3 regions of the Streptomyces sp. NPDC093591 genome follow, and region 1 is predicted to be linked to each of the others. Evidence: riboswitches for the same ligand, from Rfam matches in the RefSeq annotation. Region 1 holds a riboswitch; each other region holds the start of a gene.
The links. Region 1 has a riboswitch for cobalamin ahead of ACIREI_RS06195 (prenyltransferase/squalene oxidase repeat-containing protein). Riboswitches for the same ligand answer to the same signal wherever they lie in the genome.
Positions count from the first base shown of each region.

Region 2: another riboswitch for cobalamin. It lies ahead of ACIREI_RS43930 (cobalamin biosynthesis protein); the one in region 1 lies ahead of ACIREI_RS06195 (prenyltransferase/squalene oxidase repeat-containing protein).
Region 3: another riboswitch for cobalamin. It lies ahead of ACIREI_RS18600 (energy-coupling factor ABC transporter permease); the one in region 1 lies ahead of ACIREI_RS06195 (prenyltransferase/squalene oxidase repeat-containing protein).

Region 1 covers NZ_JBIWIY010000002.1:640,911-648,698, reverse strand. The annotation lists gene ACIREI_RS06210 (ABC transporter ATP-binding protein) at 1-107, opposite strand, end outside; gene ACIREI_RS06205 (energy-coupling factor transporter transmembrane component T) at 104-1,207, opposite strand; gene ACIREI_RS06200 (SCO2322 family protein) at 1,207-1,857, opposite strand; gene ACIREI_RS06195 (prenyltransferase/squalene oxidase repeat-containing protein) at 1,860-3,062, opposite strand; cobalamin riboswitch at 3,179-3,323, opposite strand; partial or broken gene ACIREI_RS06190 (phosphotransferase) at 3,354-3,998, shown strand; gene ACIREI_RS06185 (nuclear transport factor 2 family protein) at 4,000-4,467, opposite strand; gene ACIREI_RS06180 (alpha/beta fold hydrolase) at 5,056-5,901, shown strand; gene fxsT (FxSxx-COOH system tetratricopeptide repeat protein) at 5,992-7,788, opposite strand, start outside.
Region 2 covers NZ_JBIWIY010000031.1:58,582-66,369, reverse strand. The annotation lists gene cobN (cobaltochelatase subunit CobN) at 1-70, opposite strand, end outside; gene ACIREI_RS43935 (cobyric acid synthase) at 67-1,578, opposite strand; gene ACIREI_RS43930 (cobalamin biosynthesis protein) at 1,575-2,519, opposite strand; cobalamin riboswitch at 2,618-2,761, opposite strand; gene ACIREI_RS43925 (hypothetical protein) at 2,886-3,107, opposite strand; gene ACIREI_RS43920 (anion permease) at 3,151-4,389, opposite strand; gene ACIREI_RS43915 (lysozyme) at 4,565-5,314, opposite strand; gene ACIREI_RS43910 (class II aldolase/adducin family protein) at 5,532-6,263, shown strand; gene ACIREI_RS43905 (alpha/beta hydrolase) at 6,424-7,551, shown strand; gene ACIREI_RS43900 (hypothetical protein) at 7,759-7,788, shown strand, end outside.
Region 3 covers NZ_JBIWIY010000008.1:142,870-150,657, forward strand. The annotation lists gene ACIREI_RS18590 (M20/M25/M40 family metallo-hydrolase) at 1-665, opposite strand, end outside; gene ACIREI_RS18595 (M55 family metallopeptidase) at 658-1,491, opposite strand; cobalamin riboswitch at 1,643-1,831, shown strand; gene ACIREI_RS18600 (energy-coupling factor ABC transporter permease) at 1,861-2,568, shown strand; gene ACIREI_RS18605 (energy-coupling factor ABC transporter substrate-binding protein) at 2,565-2,939, shown strand; gene cbiQ (cobalt ECF transporter T component CbiQ) at 2,946-3,695, shown strand; gene ACIREI_RS18615 (ATP-binding cassette domain-containing protein) at 3,692-4,525, shown strand; gene ACIREI_RS18620 (APC family permease) at 4,585-6,060, shown strand; partial or broken gene ACIREI_RS18625 (FAD-binding dehydrogenase) at 6,080-6,253, opposite strand; gene ACIREI_RS18630 (hemin ABC transporter substrate-binding protein) at 6,329-7,420, opposite strand; gene ACIREI_RS18635 (hypothetical protein) at 7,516-7,788, shown strand, end outside.

The DNA.
Region 1 (7,788 bases):
CCGACGAGGAGGACCAGTTCGCCTTCCGGGACCTCGAAGTCGACGCCCTGGACGGTGGGTTCGGGGGCGCCGTCGTAGGTCACCGACACGTTCTCGAAGCGGATCACGACGGCTCCTTGGGGGTGGCGGCAGTGCGGGGTGCGGGACTGCGGGGTGCGGGGCTGATGAACGCCGGGAGCAGGCCGAGGAGGACGGCCGCCGCCGGCCACAGGGGGAGGGCGGGGGCCACGAGGGGGATCACGCCGGGGCGCAGGGCCGCCGGGTCGCGGGTGGCGGCGAGGGCCAGCAGGGCGGCGACCGCCGCGCCGGAACCGGCGACCAGCCAGGCGCGGGCGTCCCAGCGGTCCGGACGGTAACGGGTGCGCAGGGAACGGCGACCGCCGAGCCGCAGCCCTGCCAACGCGGCGACGACTCCGCAGAGGAGGACAGGGAGGCCGTACGTCGCACCCTCGGCGGTGAGCAGTCCGTACGTTCCCGCGCAGACGCCGAGCAGGCCGCCGAGGGTGAGCGCGCTCGTCGTACGGCGGACGCGGGGCGGGACGTCGGCGCCGCGGCCGTAACCGCGGGCGTCCATCGCGGCGGCGAGGGCGACCGAGCGCTCCAACGCGCCCTCCAGGACCGGGAGTCCGACGTGCAGGAGGCCGCGGATGCCCGTGTCGGGGCGGCCGCGCAGACGGCGGGCGGCGCGCAGGCGCTGGACGTCGGCGATGAGGTGGGGGGCGTAGGTGAGGGCGACGACCACCGCCACGCCCATCTCGTAGAGGGCGCCGGGAAGTGACTTGAGGAGGCGGGCGGGGTGGGCGAGGGAGTTCGCCGCGCCCACGCAGATGAGGAGGGTGGCCAGCCGCAGGCCGTCGTAGAGGGCGAACAGGAGGGTCTCGACGGTGACCTTGCCACCCAGGCGGATGCCCTGCGCCCAGTGCGGGAGGGGGAGTTCGGGGAGGGCGACGATCACGTGCGTGCCGGGGACGGGGGAGCCGAGAGCCACGGCGAAGAAGAGGCGGATGAGGAGGACGGCGAGGGCGAGCTTGACGAAGGCCGTGTAGGAGCGGGCCCAGGGGGCGTCGGGGCGGCAGGTCGCCACCACGTAGGCGGAGGTCGCTATGAGAAGGGCGAGGAGGAGCGGGTTGGTGGTGCGGGTGGCCGCGGTACCGAGGGCCAGTGACCAGAGCCACCAGGCGCCGGGATGCAGCTGTGGCCCTGCCATCACGCCCGCCGCCGCCGTGCCTGCCAGACCGCTGCCGCTCCCAGTACGGCCACTACGGCGATCCCCGCCAGTAGGCCCAGCGAGGGGCCGCCCTCCGACTCGTCCTGCTTCTCGGTGGCCGTGTCCTCGCTTGCCGCGGGCTTCCTGCCCCCCGACACCGGCTCCCCGCACCCCTTCTCCGGATACCCCGAGATCGCGCACAACAGGGCGTTCGTGTCGTACCGCAGGGGCTTGGCCACCGCGGCCAGGGCCTCTGCCGTGCTCGCGTCGGGGGCGACCCGGGCGCATGCCGTACGGCGCGCCGGGGGCGTCTCGTCGGACGGGGCGTCCGCCGTCGTACCGAAGTCGATGACCAGGGCGACCCGCTTCGTGCCGTCCTGCGCCGGCGTCCTCGCGCAGATCACCGCGAACTCGGCCGCACCCCTCGGCTTCGCCGCGTCCTTGGAGTCCTCGCTCACCGCGAAGCGGAAGCCCTGGACATCGCCGTCGGAGGGGCGGGCGAGGGAGGGACCCTGGGTGGCATAGATCCAGGTGTCGCCGTCGCGGTCCCAGAAGGACCAGTAGCGGTAGCCGGTGGCGTGGGCGGCCTGGGCCGCGCCGGTCAGCAGGACCAGCGCGGCCAGGAGTGCGGTGAAAGCACGTCGGACCACGGTCACTTGCCCTTGTTGCGGCCGCTGATCAGGAAGCCGACGCCGATGCCCGCGACCAGGCCGACGCCGATGATCCACCAGACGCTGACGCCGTTGTCGTCGTCCTGCCGCTGCGACGCCTTCGCCGATTCGGTCTTCGCCGTCCGCGGGGCGGGGCCCTGCGCGTTGAGCCGCTCGACCAGGTCCGTGCCGCCGAAGTCACGCGGGTCGGCGCCCGTCGCGTCGGCGGCGAGGATCAGCTGGGCGTAGGCGGCGGGGCCGCTCTGCTTCGCCCAGGCCGCGGCGTTCTTCTCCAGCCACGTCAGGGGCTCGCGGGCGGCCGACTCACCACCCTGTACGGCGAGCGCGACGACCGCGTCCGCGGTGTTGCCGTAGTCGGGCTGGTCCTCGGCTCCGGCGAGGGCGGACTTCAGGTGGCCGTCCTTCTCAAGTGCCTTGCCGAGGTATGCGGCGCCGTTGGCCGCGGCCTGCTCCCGGGTGAGGTCCGTCGAGTCGGTGCAGGCGATGTCCTTCTCGTCACCGGCCCGCGCCGTCAGCGTGCCCATCCCCAGGGCACCGACGACGGCGGCCGCCGTCGCGTCCGCGTTGGCCGACAACGTGCCCTTCTTGTCCGGCTGGTAGGCGAAGGCGCCGCCCTTCGCGCACGGCAGGGACAGGTTGAGCAGGGCGTCGTAGGGCGACTTGCCGTCCTTGCGGACCTCGGCGGGGTCGTCGCCGAAGGCGTTGAGTGCGCCGATCACGACCGAGGTCGAGTTGGCGTCACTGGCCCCGCCGGGCGTGTAGCCCCAGCCACCGTCCTTGTTCTGCACGGACTTCAGCCAGGTCACCGCCTTCTCGACCCCGGTGTCGTGCTCGCCGACCGCGGCCAGGCCCTGGACGGCGATGGCCGTGCTGTTGGTGTCCACCATGACCTTGGCGTCACACGCCTTGGAAGGGGCTGCGCGGAACGCCGCGAACGCCCCGTCGGCGCACTGCTGCCCCGCCAGCCATTCGATCGCCTCGGCGGCGGGCTCCAGCTCCATGCGGTTCTGCGCGATGAGCACGAGCGACTGCCGCCAGACGCCGTCGTACGTCGGGTCGGCGGTGCCGTACAGCCCGGCGGGGAGCGAGGCGGACGGGGACGGGGTGGCGGCCTGGGCGAGCGGAGTCGCTGTGCCGATCACGGTGACGGCGGCCAGGGCCGCGGCGCTGCGGCGGACGTACATGATCGGCGGGTGCCCTTCCCTCAGGGGAACCGGGCAGCACAGGGGGGACCCCCGGGCGGCTCGGCTCCGTATACCTCGACGGTGCCGTGCTCCGGCCGGCTGCCGGGACACGTGAGCCGGTCACGAATCCGTACGGGGCGATCCGGCTTGCCACGAGGTGGCTCACGGTTGCGGGTCAGCGCCGGATTTGCACCGGCTTCCCCCTGTACGGGTGTGATGACGACGTCGTCACTCTACCGGCCCGTAACGAAGCGGCTGAGGGGAGGCTGTGTGGGGGATAGGTTCGGGCGCATGGGGATCACGGCGAGGGCAGGGCGGCGGCTGCTCGGTTCGGGGCGCGCGTGCGCCGTGTACGAGATCGACGAGGCGTGGGTGCTGCGCCACGACCGGGAGGGCTACAGCGACTCACTCGCCGAGGCCGCCCTGATGGAGCGGCTGCGCGCGCACGGCTACCCGGTGCCGGCGGTCCGGCTCGCCGACTCCTCGCGGAACGAGCTGGTCATGGAGCGTTTGTACGGCCCGACGATGCTGGAGGCCTTCCTCGCGGGACGGGTCGACCCGCGTGAGGGCGGGGACATCCTGGCCCGCCTCCTGCGGCGGTTGCATGCCGTCCCCGGGCGCGTCGTCCGCCTGGACCTCCACCCGGACAACGTGATGCTCACTCCGGACGGCCCCCGCGTCATTGACTGGGCCAACGCTCAGGAGGGCGACCCGGGCCTGGACTGGGGCATGTCCGCGGTGATCCTCGCGCAGGCCGCCCTGGCCGACGAGCGGTTCGCCACACCCGTCCGCGCGATGCTCGCCGCCCTCCTCGCCGACCCCTCCGACCTCACCGAGGACGGCCTCACGCAGGCCCTGCGCCGACGCGCCGCCAACCCGACGATGACGGCACGCGAGGTCGAAGTGCTCGGCGAGGCGGAGGAGTGGATCCGGACCTTCATGGCCTGGGCGGGCGCGGGGTGGGTCCGCCGAAGGCCAGATGGAGGACCCGGGCGGACAGCAGCCATATGCCGTCCGGCGACCTGCGGAACGTGTCCTCGTAGTGGCCCACCTGCACCGGGGGGCCCGGCGGGATCAGGCCGCCCTCGTGGCCGTCGACGCGGTACGTCGTGAAGTACGAGGTCGCCGTCGCGGTGTCGGCGGACGTCACCGTGACGAGGATGTTGGACATCAGGCGCCGCGAGAGACGGTCGGCGGGACGGGACCCGAAGTACGCGCGCAACGCGCCCCGCCCCTGGACGAGCCGCTCCCCCGCCGGCCACTCCCACGTGCCGTCCTCGGCGAACAGCTCGGCGACGGAGGACGGTTCGCCGAGGTCGAGGCGGTGGACGAAGTCGACGACGATGCGCTCGCAGGCGCGTTCGGCGAGAAGGTGCTCAAGGCAGTCGAGGTGCTCCATGGGCATGTATTGAACGTGCCGGACGGAGGGCCACGGTTCGGCTGGATTTCGCCCCTGGCGGTCGACCGGTGTTGCCGAGCTCCACCATGGGGCGTGCCTGATTCCCCCTGCGGAATCGGTCTGTCTTTTGTGGATGGACCGGTATCGGGCGACGTCAGGATGCGCGGTGTGTCGGGCGACTCCATCATGTGGGTACGACCTACGGCACGCATGATCGCCGCCCTGGGCCGTTGTGATCACGATGCTGTCAAAAGTAAACGTGCACTTTGCGCCGATTGGCTCCTGACATGGCTGGAATGGTCCGGCGGAGGGCGGCAATCCTCTACCGTTTGGTCGGTGCGAGCGGCCCTCGGGGACGCGCAACCGTCACCCCATGACATTGCGTCTTACGAAAACCCTTGGTCCGTCGCTACAGACGGCTGGTTTGTGTGTCGACTGGCGCCCTGACGGGCGGGATGCTGGTTCTCTGGGTCCCGCTCCGGGCGGCCGCGGCGCTGGCGACGGGAGGCACACCTGGTGTTGGGAAGTGTCGAGAGCGGCGATGGTGGGAGGCTGCTCTCCTTCGAGACGTCGGGGGACCCGAAGGGGCACCCGGTGTTCTTGCTGCATGGCACTCCGGGCAGCAGGGTCGGACCGCGTCCACGCGCCATCGACCTCTACAAACTGGGCATCCGGCTCATCTCCTACGACCGGCCGGGATACGGGGAATCACACCGGTTGAAGGGCCGCACCGTCGATCACGCCGCTGCGGACGTGGAGGCCATCGCCGATCACCTGAAGATCGACCACTTCTCCGTGGTCGGTCGTTCCGGCGGCGGGCCGCACGCGCTGGCCTGTGCCGCGCTGCTTGCGAACCGGGTGGCGAGCGCCGCCGCGCTGGTCAGCATCGCGCCTCCCGATGCCGAGGGGCTCGACTGGTTCGAGGGGATGGCCGAATCCAACGTCATCGCCTACGAGGCCGCTACCGCGGCACTCGACGAGGGCTCCGTGGAGTGCCTGGACCGGCTCAAGGCCAACTTGGCCAGCAACGCGGATGCCATCCGTGACAATCCCGAATCGCTGTTGAGCTTGCTGACCCCGGAGATGCCCACGGCCGACAAGGCCGTGGTGGGGCACGGCGGCATCCGAGGTCTGCTGCTCGCCAACTACCAGACCAGCGTGGTGCGTTCCTCCTTCGGATGGCTCGACGACGTGCTCTCCTTCCGGCGGGACTGGGGCTTCGAGCCAGGCAAGATCGTCGAGGTGCCGCTGCTGCTGTGGCACGGTGAGTACGACACCTTCTCGCCCGTCGGCCACTTCCGGTGGCTGGCCGACCGCATCCCCTCGGCGACCGCCGTGCTGAAACCCGAGGCAGCCCACTTCGCCGCGCTGCCGGCCGTACCCGAAATACTCGCCTGGCTTCGTGACCGTGCCCGCGAACGCTTCGGGGCCGCCGTGTAGGGGTTCGGCGCCCGGCCGTGCTCGCGGGAGCTCCGGATCACTGCTGAGCGCTCGCCGGTGGACGGCGAGCGCCTCGCAGATCGGATCGGATCAGACCGGGTGAGGGTCGAACTCCCAGCCCGAGCGGCTCCACTCGCGCAAGGCCGAAGCGCGGGGATGGTCGGCCCCGAGCCGGGCGGTGAGCGCGCCGAGCACTTCCTCACGCAGCCGTTCGGCGGCCTCGGCCTCTCCCAGCTCGTTCAGGACCACCGCGAGGTTGGCCGCGCAGACCAGTGGGGCGGGGTGCTGGTCGTCGTCGAGGACATCGCGGAGCCGGTCCAGTACCTCCTCGTAGGTGGCGCGGGCCAGTTCACGCTGCCCCAGTGCGGCCTGGGCATTGGCCAGGTTCATCCGACACATCAGCGTGAACGGGTGGTCGTCGTCGAAGATCTCCGCGAAGACCCTCGCCGCTTGCTCGGCGTGTGCCAGGGAGGATGCCGCCTCGTTGGCCGTGTAGAGCAGCACGGCCAGGTTTGCGTAACAGGCTGCCGTATAGGGGTGCTGGTCGTGGAAGAAGCGACGGCAGTCGTCCAGGACCCGGCGGGCCAGTTCGAGGGCCTCCTCGGTACGGCCTTGCGCGCCCAGTACCCCGGCCAGGCTCAGCTGGAGCAGCAGCCGGTTGGGTGAGGCCGACCCCTCATCGGCGGGCAGACTGGACAGCACCGCGAGCGTCAGTTCCTCCGCATCCTGCGCCCGGCCCAGCTGGCGCAGGGCGCCCGACAGCGCCTTGCCCGCGTTGATGGTGGTGGGAGAGGACGGGCCGAACTGCTCGTTGGCGAGGCATTGGCTGTAGGTGCGCCGCAACTGGAGCTCGGATCCGGTGTAGTCGCCGCAGTCGAGCAGATCGCGGGCGTAGCTGATGGTTGATTCGCGTGTCCAGGCGTGTTCCGCGCCCAGGATCTTGCTCCGCGTGTCCATCGTCGTGCGGTCCAGCCGCAGGGCGTCCGTGTACTGTCCCAGCACCCGTAGACACACGGCGTAATTGTTGGCCGCCATGAGACTGCGCGGATGGTCTTCGCCGAACAGCTCGAGGAACCGCTCGTGGTTGAGGCGGTCGCGTTCCAGTGCCTCGCTGTAGCGGCCCAGACCTCGAAGGTCGGCCGCCACACCGCCGGACGTCATGAGGATGTGCAGATCGTGCGGGCTGTCCAGGACCGCTTCCTGGCGGTGCAGTACGTCCATGCCCAGGTCCAGGGCCTCCTGGTAACGGCCCTGGGCGCGAAGGATGTTGGCGATCTGGAAGCCCATGTGGAGCACCCAGCGCTCGTCAGGCCCGCTGCGTTCGACCCAGCCCTGATGAACACGCGTGCTCAGGTCGTAAGCCTGCTTCAGCTCGCCACGGCGGCGCAACTGGCGCACCCGGTCCACGATCAGCTTGCGGATGCCGTAGTCGGGCGCCGTCAGGGCCCATGGAGTTCCCAGGTGCGGCCAGATGATGCGGTAACGGTCCCAGGTGTTGTGGTCCTCGGGGTCGTCCTGTTCGGGACGGGCGGCCACCAGAGTGCGGAACACGACGTCCCGGGTGGCCTCCTGCTCCGTCTCCGTCATGTTCAGGCGTACCGACATCTGCACCAGGCGGTGTACGCGGAGACTGCGCGACTTGCGGTCCACCGTGGCGAGTGAGAGCCGGCTCAGCTCCTGGAACGCGCGGGCGATCATTTCCGTGCTGTCGAAGGCGCGCGGGCGGAACTCCTGATCGCCCGCGCTGTCCTGGCCGGTCAGGGACTGTGCGATCTGCGTGCTCTGCAACAGATCCATGGAGATCGGTTCCGGGCTGAACCAGGCGGCCAATTTGAGCAGTTGGACCGCCGGCGGAAAGTTCTTGTTGAGCTGCCCGATGGCCACGCT
Region 2 (7,788 bases), on a different contig from region 1:
CGGCACCGGAGGCGGCGCGGGCCGCCAGCAGGTCCGTGTCGGCGGTCGACAACAACAACACAGTGCTCATGCGGGCGCTCCCGGTGGAATGAAAGGCAGTCCTTGCGGCGCGCCCGACTCGATGAGCCGCCAGAGCGCGTCCGTGTCCGCGTGCTGTTCGATCAGGTCGCCGAGCCGGTCGAGCTGCTCCTCGCGCAGCGCGGCGAACGACGTGTCGGCGGCCGGCACGAAGCGACGGCCCGCGGCGGCCGCCACCTCACGCAGAAAGGCCCGCCGGAAACCGTCCGACTCCAGCGAGCCGTGCCAGTGCGTGCCCCAGGTCTGGCCGACCCGGCAGCCGTCAAGGAAGGGTTCGCCGCCGGCCATGGAAGCGACCCCGTGATGGATCTCGTACCCCTCGACGGGCTCGCCGAGGGCTACCCCCACCGGCCGGGTGAGGGTCTTCTCGCGCGCGAACCGCACCCGCACGGGAAGGACACCGAGCCCTTCCACCTGCCCCTTGCGGCTCTCGACCTCGTCCTCGATGTGCTCGCCGAGGATCTGGAAGCCGCCGCAGATGCCGAGAACGGGCCGCTGCTCGGCGGCCCTTCGGACCAGCGCGTCCGCGAGTCCCCGCTCCCGCAGCCACTCCAGGGCCTTGACCGTCCCCCGGGTCCCCGGAATCACGACGAGATCGGCGTCGGCGAGTTCCTCCGGCCGGTCCACGAACCGCACGACGACACCCGGTTCGGCCGCCAGCGCGTCGACGTCGGTGAAGTTCGACATGAGGGGGATGGCGCAGACGGCGACGCGCAGCACGTCCTCGCCGACGGGCGCGGAGACCTGCGACTCCCTCACCGCGCCCCGCAGGGACACCCGCAGCCCGTCCTCCTCGTCGATGCCGAGCCCGTGCTGGAAGGGCAGGACGCCGTACGTGTGCCGGCCGGTGAGGCCGTGCAGCATGTCGAGACCGGGTTCGAGCAGCGAGACGTCCCCCCGGAACTTGTTGACGAGGAACCCGGCGACCAACTCCTGGTCCTCGGGGGACAGAAGCGCGACCGTCCCGAAGAACGAGGCGAAGACCCCGCCACGGTCGATGTCACCGACGATGAGCACGGGCAGCCGCGCATTGCGCGCGATCCCCATGTTCACGATGTCCGTCCGCCGCAGATTGATCTCGGCGGGAGAGCCGGCCCCCTCACAGATCACCGCGTCATACGTGCCCCGCAACTCGGCAAGACAGTCGAGCACGGTCCCGAGCAGCTTCTGCTGCCGACCGCCGTGATACCCACGGGCGCTCATCTCCCCGACCGGCTTGCCCATGAGCACGACCTGACTGCTCTGCTCGCCACCGGGCTTGAGCAGTACGGGATTCATGAGCGCGGTCGGCTCGACGCGGCAGGCCTGCGCCTGCATGGCCTGCGCCCGGCCGATCTCGGCCCCCTCCCGCGTCACGAACGAGTTGAGGGACATGTTCTGCGCCTTGAAGGGCGCGACCTTGACCCCCTGCCGCACCAGCCACCGGCAGATCCCGGCGGTGACGACGCTCTTGCCGGCGTCGGAGGTGGTACCGGCGACGAGAAGCCCACCGCCCGTCATGACGTACGCCCCTTCACGATGCGGCGCGCGGCGACACTGACGCCGAGCGCGAGCCAACCGACGCGCCGGGAGAGACGTACGGCACGCTCGATGTCGCCGGTGACGACGGCGCGCCCGGCACCGCCGTTGAGCACGGGCCGGTGCTCGACCCGCCCCCGGTACGACAGGGTCCCGCCCAGCCGCACCCCGAGGGCACCGGCGAACGACGCCTCGACCGGCCCGGCGTTGGGACTCGGATGCTTGGCGGCATCGGCGCGCCAGGCCCGCACGGCCCCCCGCGGATCGCCCCCCGCCACAGCCGCGAGCACGGCGGTGAGCCGCGCCCCGGGCCACCCGGCGACGTCGTCGAGCCGGGCCGAAGCCCACCCGTACCGCCGGTACTTGGGCGACTTGTGCCCGACCATGGCGTCGAGCGTGTTCACGGCCCGGAACCCGACCAGCCCCGGCACTCCTCCCAAGGCCCCCCACACCAGCGCCCCCACGACCGCGTCGGAGGTGTTCTCGGCGACGGACTCGACCACGGCCCGGGCGATCCCGTCCGCGTCCAGCGCCTGCGGATCCCGCCCGCACAGATGCGGCAGCCGCGCCCGGGCCGCCTCGACATCGCCGGCCTCCAGGGCACGCCCGATGACCCGGGCCTCCCGGGCGAGCGAAGTCCCCCCGACGACGGCCCAGGTGGCGGCGCCGGTCAGCGCGAGAGAGGCGGCGGGAGAGGTACGTACGGCACGAGCGGCGAAGGCTGCGAGCGCTACGGCGCCACCGGCGCACACGGCGGTGTGCAGCGCGCCCCACCCTCGGTGGTCCCGCCACAACACCCGCTCCACGGCGCCGGCGGCACGCCCGAACGCGGCGACCGGATGCCCCCGGCGAGGGTCGCCGAGCAGCAGGTCACCGAGGAGTCCGGCGGCGGCGCCGTACGCGAAGACGCGATCGGCACGCATCGGGGTCAGCCGACCGTGGGGTCAGACGCGGGTCTGATACTGCATGTCGATCGGCAGGCGAGCATCGCGTTATGTCCTCACTCAGGGTGTCCACGCCCTGGTTCGACGAGACCGGCGGCGAGAGTTCCTGGCTCCCGGGGCTTTCTACCCCGGTGACAGTGGCGGGACCGCGCCGGACTTTCACCGGCTTCCTCTTCTGCCGCCGTACATGGCTCCGGAAGTCCACCACGGGGTTGGAAGGGGCGTCAACTTGCCGTTGACCTGCGACAGCGGAGTGTGCAGAACCCCACACCGGGGTGGAAAAGCGCCCTGCCCGCCACCGTCGTGAGACGGAGGCGGGCAGGGCGGACGCGGAGGCCGGATGCGTCAGGCCACGATCAGGTAGATGCCGTAGGTCACAGCCGCCGCACACGCCGCGAAGCACGCGTACGCGCCGGTGACCGCGAGGGCCGCCGAGCCGCCCTGGGCCGAGGCCTTCTCCTGGCGGGACAGGCCCGCGATACCGAGGGTGAACAGGCCCACCAGGGCCACCGTGACCACGAGGCTGACGCCGAAGACGGAGCCGAGGGCCGCCCAGTCGATCTTCATGATTCTTCTTCCTGGGTAACTGGGGTGAGTAAGCGGCTGGGTGTCAGACCGTGGTGGTCTGCGAAGGCGTCGGCTCGGAGGACGGGGCCGGGATGGTGGCCGCCAGTTCCTCGCTCACCGAGCCGCCCGTGGGAGGCGGGGTCACGGCGGCCATCGCCGTGGTGACGACACCCGCCGGCTCGTCGGTCTCGTTGACGTTCGTGTGGTCGACGACCTCACGGCGGGAGATCTTCCAGATGGCGGCGCTGGAGGCGACCAGGAAGATCGCGACGAGGGCCGTACCCCAGGCGCCGAAGCCGGTCACGTACTCGGCGAGCGCGCCGACCAGTGCGGCGGCCGGGAGCGTGAGGCCCCAGGCGACGAACATGCGGGTGGCCGTCGACCAGCGGACGACGCCGCCCTTGCGGCCCAGACCCGCGCCCATCACCGCGCCGGAGACGGAGTGCGTGGTGGAGAGGGAGAAGCCCAGGTGGGAGGAGGCCAGGATGACCGTCGCGGCGCTGGTCTGGGCGGCGAAGCCCTGCTGCGGCTGGAGGTCGGTCAGGCCCTTGCCCATGGTGCGGATGATGCGCCAGCCGCCGAGGTAGGTGCCGAGCGCGATGGCGATGCCCGCGGAGAGGATGACCCACATGGGCGGGTCGGAGTCGGGGGCGAGGGTGCCGCCGGCGACCAGGGCGAGGGTGATGATGCCCATCGTCTTCTGCGCGTCGTTCGTGCCGTGGGCCAGCGAGACCAGGCCGGCGGAGGCGATCTGGCCGGCGCGGTAGCCCTTCTTGGAGGCGTTGCCGTCGGCCTTCTTGCCGAGGGAGTACGTCAGGCGCGTGGCCAGCAGCGCGGCGATGCCGGCGACCAGCGGGGCGGCGATCGCCGGGATCAGCACCTTGGTGACGAGCACGTCGCCGTGGACCGCGCCGACGCCGGCCGAGGCGATGGTGGCGCCGATCAGGCCGCCCATGAGGGCGTGCGAGGAGCTGGAGGGCAGTCCGACCAGCCAGGTCAGCAGGTTCCAGAGGATCGCGCCGACCAAGGCGGCGAATATGACCTCGGGACGGATGCCGGTCTCGTCGACGAGACCTTTGGAGATCGTGTTGGCGACCTCCACGGAGAGGAAGGCGCCGACAAGGTTCAGCACGGCGGACATGGCCACCGCGACCTTGGGCTTGAGCGCACCGGTCGAGATGGTCGTGGCCATCGCGTTGGCGGTGTCGTGGAAACCGTTCGTGAAATCGAACGCGAGTGCGGTTACCACCACAATCGCGAGGATCAGCGAGAAGTTTTCCATTTACCCAGGCAATCGTTCGAGGTCATTGTCCGGACGAACGTAGGTAACCTGAGTGAACGGAAGATGAACTGGGGCAGGCCGCACGGTGTCCTGTGGAGGGGGTTGTTCTGACGGAAGCGGAGATCGCCGCTCCGTCGGTCTCGTCGGTCATCGCGCGGCCCAGACGCCGCAAGGCTCAGTAGCCCCGGGCGAACTTCCTCAGCTGGGTCATCGACCCGTTGAAGAGATTCTGGTCACCCGGCAGGCTGCCGCTGCCGTTGTCGTACTGCCAGATGGTCCAGAACTGCCATCCGGCCGGCAGAGCCCCCGCGGTCGCGGAGTCGTAGCGGGCTATCCACAGTGCGTGATTCGAGGCGAAGGCGCGGCTGGCGCCGGTGCAGGTGTTCCACCAGTGCGTGGTGGTGTAGATCACCGGACGGCGACCGGTCAGCCGTTTCACCTCGTTGCTGAAGGACTGGATCCAGCTGACCATCTTCGCCTTGCTCAGCCCGTAGCACTTGTGCTTGCTGTACGGGTTGTACTCGATGTCGAGCGCGGGCGGCAGAGTCCAGCCGTCCGACTTCCAGCCGCCGCCGTTGCGCACGAAGTGCGCCGCCTGCGCCTTGCCCGACGACTTGTTCGGCAGCGCGAAGTGGTACGCGCCGCGGATCAGACCCACATTGCGGGAGCCGTTGTACTGCTGGCTGAAGTATGGGTTGCGGTAGGTGTGGGACTCCGTCGCCTTGACGTAGACGAACCTGGCGCCCTTCGCCTTCGCGCTCTGCCAGTTGACGTTCTTCTGGTGGGACGAGACGTCATGTCCCTTGGGCTTGCCGGCCGCCGCGGCCGGAATCTCGGCGAGTGCGGTCCCCCCGAGGGCGAGCGCTGCCACGGATGCCGCTATGAGGCGGGAGCGGTGGCGGGACGGTTTGCGATCACGAGCCATATTTCCCCCCGGAATGGCGACGTGCACGACAAATCCCCCAGAGATTACTGGACGTTCATTGAATGCCGATCGATCCCCGGCCAAGCATGGGGAGGGGATGATGTATCCGCATATGTGTACTTCCGGACGTCCGTCTTCCGCCCTAAAGTGCCCCGACGCGGTCGCGACTTGAGGCCGCGTCACGGTCCCGGCCGGCCCCGGCTGGCAGGATCGCCGTATGGCTGAGGAGCAGCGGGACCAGCGGGGCGCGCGGGATGCGCGGGAGGGTGCACAGGAAGTGGGGGAGCCGTGGGGCAGGCGTGTACGCCCCGAGGAGGCGGACGCCTGGGAGTCCCTCGTGGTGACGGCCCGCCGGACCGTGTCCGAGGGGCTGGTCGTCGGCACGTCCGGCAACGTCTCGGTGCGCGTCGGTGACACGGTGCTGGTCACGCCGTCGGGAGTGCCGTACGACCGCCTGACGCCGCAGGACGTGACGGGGGTCGACCTGGACGGCAGGCAGGTGCTGGGCGCGCTGGTGCCGACGAGCGAGCTGCCCATGCACCTCGCCGTCTACCGCGCCACGGACGCCGGCGCCGTCGTCCACACCCACGCGGTCCACGCGACGGCCGTCTCGACCCTGGTCCCGGAGCTCCCGCTGATCCACTACATGGCGGGCGCCCTCGGCGGCCCCGTCCGGGTTGCCCCGTATGCGACGTACGGCACCCAGGAGTTGGCCGAGAACATGCTCCAGGCACTCACCGACCGCACCGCCTGCCTCCTCCAGAACCACGGAACGATCACCTACGGCACGACCCTGGACCAGGCCTACGACCGCACGGCCCAACTGGAGTGGATGTCCCGCCTGTGGCTCACGGCGTCCTCGGTGCCGGGTCTCGCGCCGACGCTGCTGTCGGAGGGGCAGGTGGCGGAGGCGGGGGAGAAACTTCGGGGGTATGGCCAGCGGGGGTGACACCGCAGCCCGTCCGGCGTTTGAGGACGAGGCCCGTTAAGGGCCGAAGCGGGGGTCTGGGGGCGGCAGCCCCCAGTACGCGGGGTCGAAGGGGCCGGGGATCTCACTCCAAGTCGCCCGTCCGCTGGCCTGTCCTCGGGTCCGCCCGGACACTGGACCCGTGCGCACTGTCAAAACGACGGCCGCTGCCGTCACCGTGGCTCTCGCCGCCGGCGCCGCGAGCGTCGCCGCCGGCCGGTTCGCCAGCGGCGCCGCCCTGAAGGCGCCGCCCGGCAGGCCCCTGCCCACCGAACCCAGGCTCACCGTGCACGCCACGGCGGCCGGCCAGATCGCGCTCACCCGCGACCTGGCCTCCCTGCGCCCCGGTACCTACGGCCTCTCCGGCGACGGCTCACACGCGGTCGTCGGCCCCGTCCTCGCCGCGGCGAACCACTCCGCCGACACCGTCGTACGCCGCCTGGAACGCGTCACGCACGGCACCCTCCGACCCGGCGACAGCGTCTGGCTCACCCCCAACGTCCACGTCGGCAACCCGAGCGCCGCCCTCGGCCTCGACCACGCCGACGTCGACATCCCCGGCGAACTCGGCTCCCTGCCCGCGTGGTTCGTCCCCGGCGCCCGCGACACCTGGATCATCGCGGTGCACGGCCTCGGCACCACCCGCGAACACGCCATGAACGTCATGGAGTTCCTCAACGGCCGCCACTTCCCGGTGCTCGCCCTCGCCTACCGCGGCGACCTCGGCGCCCCCCGCCCGCCGGACGGCCTGAACCACCTCGGCGAGACCGAGTGGCGCGACCTGGACGCGGCCATGCGCTACGCCGTGCGCTACGGCGCCAAGCAGCTCGTCCTGCTCGGCTGGTCCACCGGCGCGACGATGGCGCTGCGCGCCGCCGCGCACTCGGGGCTGCGTGACCATGTCTCGGGCCTCGTCCTGGACTCCCCGGTGCTCAGCTGGGAAGCCACCCTGCGCGCCCTCGCCACGGCCCGCCACACGCCGAGCGCGTTGCTGCCGCTCGCCGTCCGCGCGGCCCAGGGCCGCACCGGCCTGAACACCGGCCGCGGCACCGACACCGGCGCCCCCGACCGCCTCACGGTGCCGACCCTGATCTTCCACGGCCCCGACGACAGGGTGGCCCCCTGGGCCCTCTCCCGCCGGCTGGCCGACGCCCACCCCAACCTGGTGGCCCTCAACACGGTCAAGAACGCTCCCCACGCCGCCATGTGGAACGCCGACCCCGAGTCCTACGAGGAGTCCCTGCGCCGCTTCATCACACCGCTCATGTGACACGGCCGAAGCGACATCCCTCCACCCCTGCTCCGACCTCGCGCCCCACCTCCTCCCCGCACCGGTGCCACAGATTCCGTTTAACCCCGTACCACTGGCCTGTTATGAGTCCCTCGCCGCCCGCGGGACCCCGTGCGTTGGCCATCCCCGTCGCCCCTCGTGACATTCCGTTTGGGTTTTCGGACCGTCAACCGGAAGACTGCACCCGTGACGTCCCGTATCCCGCGCGACTCCAGG
Region 3 (7,788 bases), on a different contig from region 1:
ACCGCGTTCTCCCGGTTGGGCCTGGAGCCGTGCGCCGCCCGCCCGCGGGCGGTGAGCCGGACCCAGCCGGTGCCGCGCTCCCCGGCCGCGATGGGATAGATCTGCCGCCCGCCGCCGTCGTGGAAGGTGAAGGCACCGGCCTCGCTGATGCCCTCGGTGCAGCCCTCGAAGAGCCCCGCGTGCCGGTCGGCGAGAAATCCGGAGCCGTCCTCGGCGCTCGCCTCCTCGTCGGCGGTGAACGCGATCACGACGTCCCGCCGGGGCCGCACGCCCTCCCGCGCCCAGGCCCGGACGACCGCGAGGACCATCGCGTCCATGTTCTTCATGTCGACCGCGCCCCGGCCCCACACGACCCCGTCACGGATCTCCCCGGAGAAGGGGTGCACGCTCCACTCCCCCGCCTGCGCGGGCACCACGTCCAGATGACCGTGCACGAGCAGCGCGTCCGCCGACGGGTCGGTGCCCTCGATCCGGGCGACCACGTTCGTACGGCCGCTCGTGCGCTCCAGCAGGGTGGGCTCCAGGCCCGCCTCGGCCAGCCGCGCGGCCGCGTACTCGGCGGCGGGCCGCTCCCGGCAGTCGCCGCCGCCCCGGTTGGTGGTGTCGATGCGGATGAGGTCGGAGGTGAACGTCACGACCTCGTCCAGTGCCTGCCCGTCAGCCATACTGCTCCTCCACCGCGGCCGAGACGATCGTGGTCACTGCCTTGAAGGTACGGATTCCCTCGTACATCCGCTCGCTGGTGTACGCCACCTTCCGCTCCCCGATCCGTTCGACGCCGGGGACGACGGTGGCGGCCATGGCGAGATGCTCGGCGTCGAACTCGACGGCGACGGTGAAGGGCCCGCCGCTCACCGGCGCCTGACGGACCGCCAGCGCGGCGGCCTCCTTGGCGGCGGCCCGGATGTCGGCGGCGGTCCTGGCCGGCGTACGGCACACGGCCGCGTACCGCGAGACGTGGTCCTTCACGGCGACCTTCAGCGCCCCGGGCGCGTACCCGAGCGCGTCCTCGCAGGCCACGTCGTCGCCGGTGACGAGCACGACGGGCACGCCGTATTCGGCGACGACATGCGCGTTCAGCAGCCCCTCGCTCGCCCGCACGTCGTTCAGCCACACCCCGGTGATGGAGTTGGCGAGGTAGGTGTGCGCGAGGACGCCCTCCATGCCGGCGCCCGCGTGGTAGCCGACGAAGGCGATGCCGTCCACGTCGCCGTGCTGGACGCCCTCGACCATGGACAGCGCCTTGTGCCGGCCGGTGAGCATCTCCGCCCGCTCGTCGAGCCGCTCCAGCAGGAGATTGCGCATGGTCCAGTGCGCCTCGTTGATGACGACGTCGTCGGCACCGCCGTCGAAGAACCCCAGCACCGCGGCATTGACGTCCGAGGTGAACATCCCCCGGCACCGCTCCCACTGGGGCGTTCCGGGCAGCACGTCGGCCGGCCAGGTCACTCCGGTGGCGCCCTCCATGTCGGCGCTGATGAGGATCTTCATGTGGATTCACGTTACGCGCCGGCGAGGGAACTTCCTACGAGTCGGAGAGCCGTATCGAGGGCGGGTCCCGTCCTTGCGGCAGGCGCCTGACGAGCGGCGAGCGCCCCTTTCGAGCCCCCGAGGCGCGCTTGTCAGCCACCCTGTGCGGGCACTACTGTCACCACGCCTTGGTGAACGGGAAATCCGGTGTGATGCCGGTGCGGCCCTCGCCACTGTGAATCGGGAAGTCCGGCTCCAGCCCTCGAACGGGCAGCCACTGGGACCTTCGGGACCCGGGAAGGCGGAGCACGGGCGGTGGTACCCGTCAGCCAGGAGACCGGCCAAGGCGCGTCAACCATCCACGAGGTGCTGGAGAGGGTCTGCTGAGCCATGCACATAGCCGAGGGTTTCCTGCCTCCGGCGCACGCCGTCGCCTGGGGCGTCGCGTCCGCGCCGTTCGTCGTCCACGGAGTCCGTTCACTCACCCGTGAGGTCAGGGAGCACCCCGAGAGCACACTGCTCCTCGGCGCCTCCGGGGCCTTCACGTTCGTCCTGTCCGCGCTGAAGCTGCCCTCGGTGACCGGCAGCTGCTCCCACCCCACCGGCACCGGCCTCGGCGCCATCCTGTTCCGGCCGCCGATCATGGCGGTCCTGGGCACCATCACCCTGCTCTTCCAGGCGCTGCTGCTCGCGCACGGCGGCCTGACCACGCTCGGCGCCAACGTCTTCTCGATGGCGATCGTCGGGCCCTGGGCCGGATACGCCCTGTACAGACTGCTGCGGCGGTACGACGTGCCGCTGATGGTGGCGGTGTTCTTCGGGGCGTTCGTCGCCGACCTGTCCACCTACTGCGTCACCAGCGTCCAGCTGGCGCTCGCCTTCCCCGACCCGAGCAGCGGATTCCTGGGCGCGCTCGGCAAGTTCGGCTCCATCTTCGCCGTCACCCAGATCCCCCTCGCGGTGAGCGAGGGCCTGCTCACGGTGCTCGTGATGCGGCTGCTGGTGCAGTCCAGCAAGGGGGAACTGACCCGGCTGGGCGTGCTCCTCACCAAGGACAAGAAGCAGTCCGGGACCGAGACCGAGGCGGTGGCCCGATGAGCAGGAACACGAAGATCAACCTCTTGCTGCTGCTCGTCGTGGCCGCCCTCGCCGTGCTGCCGCTGGCCCTCGGCCTCGGCGACCACAAGGAGGAGCCGTTCACGGGCGCCGACGCCGAGGCGGAGACCGCGATCACCGAGATCGAGCCGGACTACAAGCCCTGGTTCTCGCCGCTGTACGAACCGCCGTCCGGGGAGATCGAGTCGGCGCTCTTCGCCCTCCAGGCGGCCCTCGGCGCCGGTGTCCTCGCCTACTACTTCGGTCTGCACCGGGGGCGGCGGCAGGGCGAACAGCGGGCGCTGGAGCGGGTGGGGGACACCGGCGGCGCAGCCGGTGACACCGCCGGGGAATCCACGGCCGAAAGGGCCTGACCTCCCGTGCTGCCGATCGACGCGGCGGCGCACAGCAGTCGCTGGCGCCGCCGTCACCCCGTGGACAAGGCCGTGCTCGGGCTCGGTCTCACCGTGCTCGCGATCTCGCTGCCGCCCTGGCCGGGCGCGGCCCTGGTGCTCCTGACGTCAGTCATAGTGCTGCTGGGACCGGCGGGCGTGCCCGGCCGTCGGCTGTGGCGCGCCTACCGCGTGCCGCTGGGCTTCTGCGTGACCGGCGCGGTCACGTTGCTCGTCCAGGTCGGCGGGCCGGAGCGCTTCGTGTCCCTCGCCGACGACGGTCCGCTGCGCGCCGGTGAGCTGCTGCTGCGTACCTCGGCCGCCTCGCTCGGGGTGCTGCTGTTCGCCTTCACCACCCCGATGTCCGACCTGCTGCCCCGCCTGGTGAAGGCCGGGGTGCCCGCGCCGGTCGTGGACGTCGCCCTGGTGACGTACCGCATGAGCTTCCTGCTCCTGGACTCCATGCGCCGTATCCGGGAGGCCCAGGCCGCCCGGCTCGGGCACATGAGCCGGGCCGCGGAGTGGCGTTCCCTGGCCGGGCTCGGGGCCACCGCCTTCGTGCGGGCCTTCGACCGGGCCACCCGTCTCCAGGCCGGGCTCGCCGGGCGCGGCTACGACGGCACCCTGCGCGTCCTGGTGCCCGAGGCCCGGGTCTCCGTCCGCTTCACGGCCGTGAGTTGCGCGCTCCTCGCAGCGCTGGCCGCCCTCACCCTCGTACTGGAAAAGGCCCTGCCATGAGCGAGCCCACCGCACTGGTCGCCCTGCGGGGCGCGTCCTACGCCTACGAGGACGGCCCCGTCGTGCTCAGCGACCTCGACTTCGACGTCCGCGAGGGGCGCGCGCTGGCGCTGCTCGGCCGCAACGGCAGTGGCAAGACCACGCTGATGCGGCTGCTCAGCGGCGGACTTCGCCCGCGCGACGGGCAGTTGACGGTGGAGGGTGCGCCGGTCGCCTACGACCGCAAGGGCCTGACCCGGCTGCGTACGACCGTTCAGCTGGTGGTGCAGGATCCCGACGACCAGCTCTTCGCCGCGTCCGTCGCCCAGGACGTCTCCTTCGGCCCGCTGAACCTCGGTCTGCCCGACGTCGAGGTGCGCGCGCGGGTCGACGAGGCGCTCGCCGCCCTGGACATCACCGCGCTGGCCGACCGGCCCACGCACCTGCTGTCGTACGGGCAGCGCAAGCGCACCGCCATCGCGGGCGCCGTCGCGATGCGGCCGCGGGTGCTGATCCTGGACGAACCGACCGCCGGGCTCGACCCGGACGGCCAGGAGCGTCTGCTGGCCACCCTCGACGGGCTGCGCGCGGGCGGCACCACGGTGGTCATGGCCACCCACGACGTCGACCTGGCCCTGCGCTGGGCGGACGACGCGGCGCTCCTCACCCCGTCCGGCGCACGCACCGGTCCGGCGCCGGAGATGCTGGTCCGCACCGATCTGCTGCGGCAGGCCGGACTGCGGTTGCCGTGGGGGGTGGCGGCGGCCCAACTCCTGCGGTCACAAGGGCTGTTGTCCGAGGCGGCAGCCGGTCCCTCCACCGCCGAGGACCTGGCCGCGCTCGTTCAATGACCTGAATGTCTCCTTACTCCCTGTTGTATGGATCCACGTACTAAAGGGAGTGAAGGAATATGGCCGACGACATCGCGGACGCGGGGCGACCCCCGTCCGCCGGCTTGAAGCCCGATGCGATCGGGTTCGTCGACGCGCTCGTCATCGGACTCAACTCCACCTCCCCGGCGTACTCGGTGGCGGCGGTCATCGGCCCGGTCGTGGCACTGGTGGGGATCCACGCCCCCGGCGTGATGCTGGCGTCTTTCGTGCCCATGCTGCTGATCGCATCGGCCTTCTTCTACCTCAACAAGGCCGACCAGGACTGCGGCACCACCTTCTCCTGGGTCACCCGGGCCATGGGGCCGTGGGCCGGGTGGCTCGGCGGCTGGGCCATCACGATGACCGGGGTGCTGGTCGTCGGATCACTGGCGGACGTCGCCGTGACCTTCGCCCTGCTCGCCTTCGGCCTCGACAGCTGGGCCGAGAACGACGCCGTGCGCCGGCTGCTGACGGTGCTGGTCATCCTGCTGATGACGGCCGTGTGCGTCATCGGCACCGAGGTGTCGGCGAAGGTGCAGAACGTCCTGATCACCGCCCAGGTCGTCTGTCTGCTCGCCTTCGCCGTGGTGGCGCTGTACCGGGTCTACGCCGACACCGGCACGCTCGGCTCCGTCGAACCGTCGATCGGCTGGCTGGACCCCTTCGGAGCCGGCGGGGCGTCCCTGACCGGGGCCCTGCTGCTCGGCGTGTTCATCTACTGGGGCTGGGAGTCGGCCGTCAATCTCACCGAGGAGGTGGAGGACTCCGCCACCGCCCCCGGCAGGGCGGCCGTGTGGTCGACGGTCATTCTGCTGGTGACCTATGTGGCGGTGGGCTTCGCCGTGGTCGCCTACGCCGGAACCGCCTACCTGGCCGAGAACGCGGCCGAGGAGGAGTTCGTCTTCGCCCTGCTCGCCGGCGAGGCGATGGGCGGCTGGGACTGGGTGGTGCTGCTCTCGGTCTCCACGTCCGCGCTGGCGTCGACACAGACGACGATCATCCCGGCGTCCCGTACGGCACTGTCGATGGCGCGCCGTCATGCGCTGCCCGCGCGTTTCGCCCGCATCCACCCGCGCTTCCGCACCCCTGACGTGAGCACATGGTGGGTCGCCGCCATCGCCATCGCCTGGTATCTCGTCGTCAACGAGATCAGTGCCAACGCGCTGTTCGACTCGCTCACCGCGCTCTCGCTGCTGATCGCGTTCTACTACGCGCTCACCGGTGTCGCCTGCGCCGTGTACTACCGCCGCCAACTCACCAGCAGCGTCCACCACTTCGTCCTGATCGGCCTCGGTCCGCTCGTCGGTGCCGTGCTGCTGGCCTGGCTGCTGGTGGAATCGGTCATCGACATGTCCGACCCCGCCAACTCCTACAGCGGCGACTCCTGGTTCGGACTCGGTCCCCCACTCGTCATCGGCATCGGCATCACCACCACGGGCGTCCTCCTCATGGCCGTGTGGCGGCTGGTGGCTCCCGCCTTCTGGTCGGAACGCCCCGGCGTGGTCGGCCCGTGAGCCCTCAGGTCGCCGTCGCCGCTGCCGCCGCCCGCCCCGCCGTGCGGCCGTGGGCGAGCGCGTTGCGGATGCCCATGACCTGGACGTCCTTGGTGTAGGGGTTGTCGATCTCGCGGTCGCGGGCCTCGATCTGCTGCCTGAGGTCGGCGAGATCGATCAGGTTGTCACCGGTCAGCTCGTTCATGCCGGCGACGGCGGTGGCCCAGGGGGTTTCGAGGCCGCCAGGTGTTGCGGCCGTCAACTTCCCGGGCCCGCCGGGAAGTTGACCTCAACCCCGATGAAGGCGGTCGACCAGGATGTCGATCACCAACGGCGTCCGCGGCCCGTACCCCAGCAACACCCCGTCCTCCAGGTCCACGACCCGCCGGTTCATCCCCGCCGGCGTCTGGCCGATCCCCGGGATGTCGACCAGCCCGTCGATGCCGCCGACCGATTCCAACCCCTTGGTCATCATCAGGATCACGTCCGGCTGCGCCCGCACCAGGGCCTCACTGGTGATCGGCGTGAACGGCTTGTCCAGCCCGGCCTCCTTGCCCGCGTCGACCGCCCCCGCCGCCTCGATCAGCGAGTCGGCGCCCGAGCCCTTGCCACCGATCAGGTAGACCGCCGCGCTGCCACGCATGTACAGGAAGGCGACCTTGGGCTTACTGCCGTCGGGTACGGCGGCGCGGGCCGCGGCGAGTTCGTCGCTCATCCGCTTGTTGAGTGCCTTGCCCGCGTCGGGGACGCCGAGCGCCTCGGCGATGCGGGTGGTGCGCGTGGTGACGTCCGCGAGTTCGGTGGCCGGGTCCAGTACGACGACGGGGACGCCGGCGTCGCGGATCTGGTCGATGGCCTCGGCCGGGCCGGTGTCGGTGTCGGCCAGCACGACCGTCGGCCGCAGCGAGAGCACGCTCTCCGCGCTCACGTCGTGCGCCTTGGTGACCTGCGGGAGCTTCTTCGCCTCCGCGAAGGTGGCGGTGATGTCGCGGCCGACGACACGGTCACCGAGGCCCAGCGTGAACACGATCTCCGCGACGCCCCCGTTGAGCGGCAGGATGCGCGAGGCGTCCTTCACCGTCACCTCGCGCCCGTCGGAGGAGTCGACGGTGACCGGCAGCTTCGGGGCGGGCGGCTCACCTTCGAGCGGGACGAGGGTGTTCTTCGCCAGCTGCTTCTCGGCGGCGGCCGCGCGCTCGCTCGCGGAGGCGGGTGACGCGTCCGCCGCCGAGGAGCCACCGCCCCCGCCGCCACAGGCACCCGTCAGCAACGCGAGCGCCAGAGCCAGGGGCGCGAGGGCGCTGCCACGCCGGAGCCTGGGACGGGTTCTTTCGGCCACTCGATGGGGTCTTCCGGCCAGCAGGTGGGGTCTTCCGGTCATTCGCATCGTTCGGGCCCTCCGGTCTCTCGTATCGCACCCAGTTGATCAATAGCTTAGGTTAGGTTTACCTTATTAACTCCTGGTGGGGGTGCGACGTGAAATCGCCAAGTGGCCTGCGCGGCAGGCGAGTTGCCCGTACGACCGTGATGGCGGCCTCGGTCGCCGCTGTCCTCCTGGTGCTTCCGGCCGCCTCGCCGGCGGTCGCGGCGGGCGCCTCGGCGACGGGTCCGGAGGGCCAGAAACTCACGGTCTCCAAGTCCTCGGGACTCAACCCGGCAGGCGAGACCGTGACCGTGTCCGGCACCGGCTACAACACCGAGAAGGGCATCTACGTCGCCTTCTGTGTGGACAACGGCGCCGGCAAGACC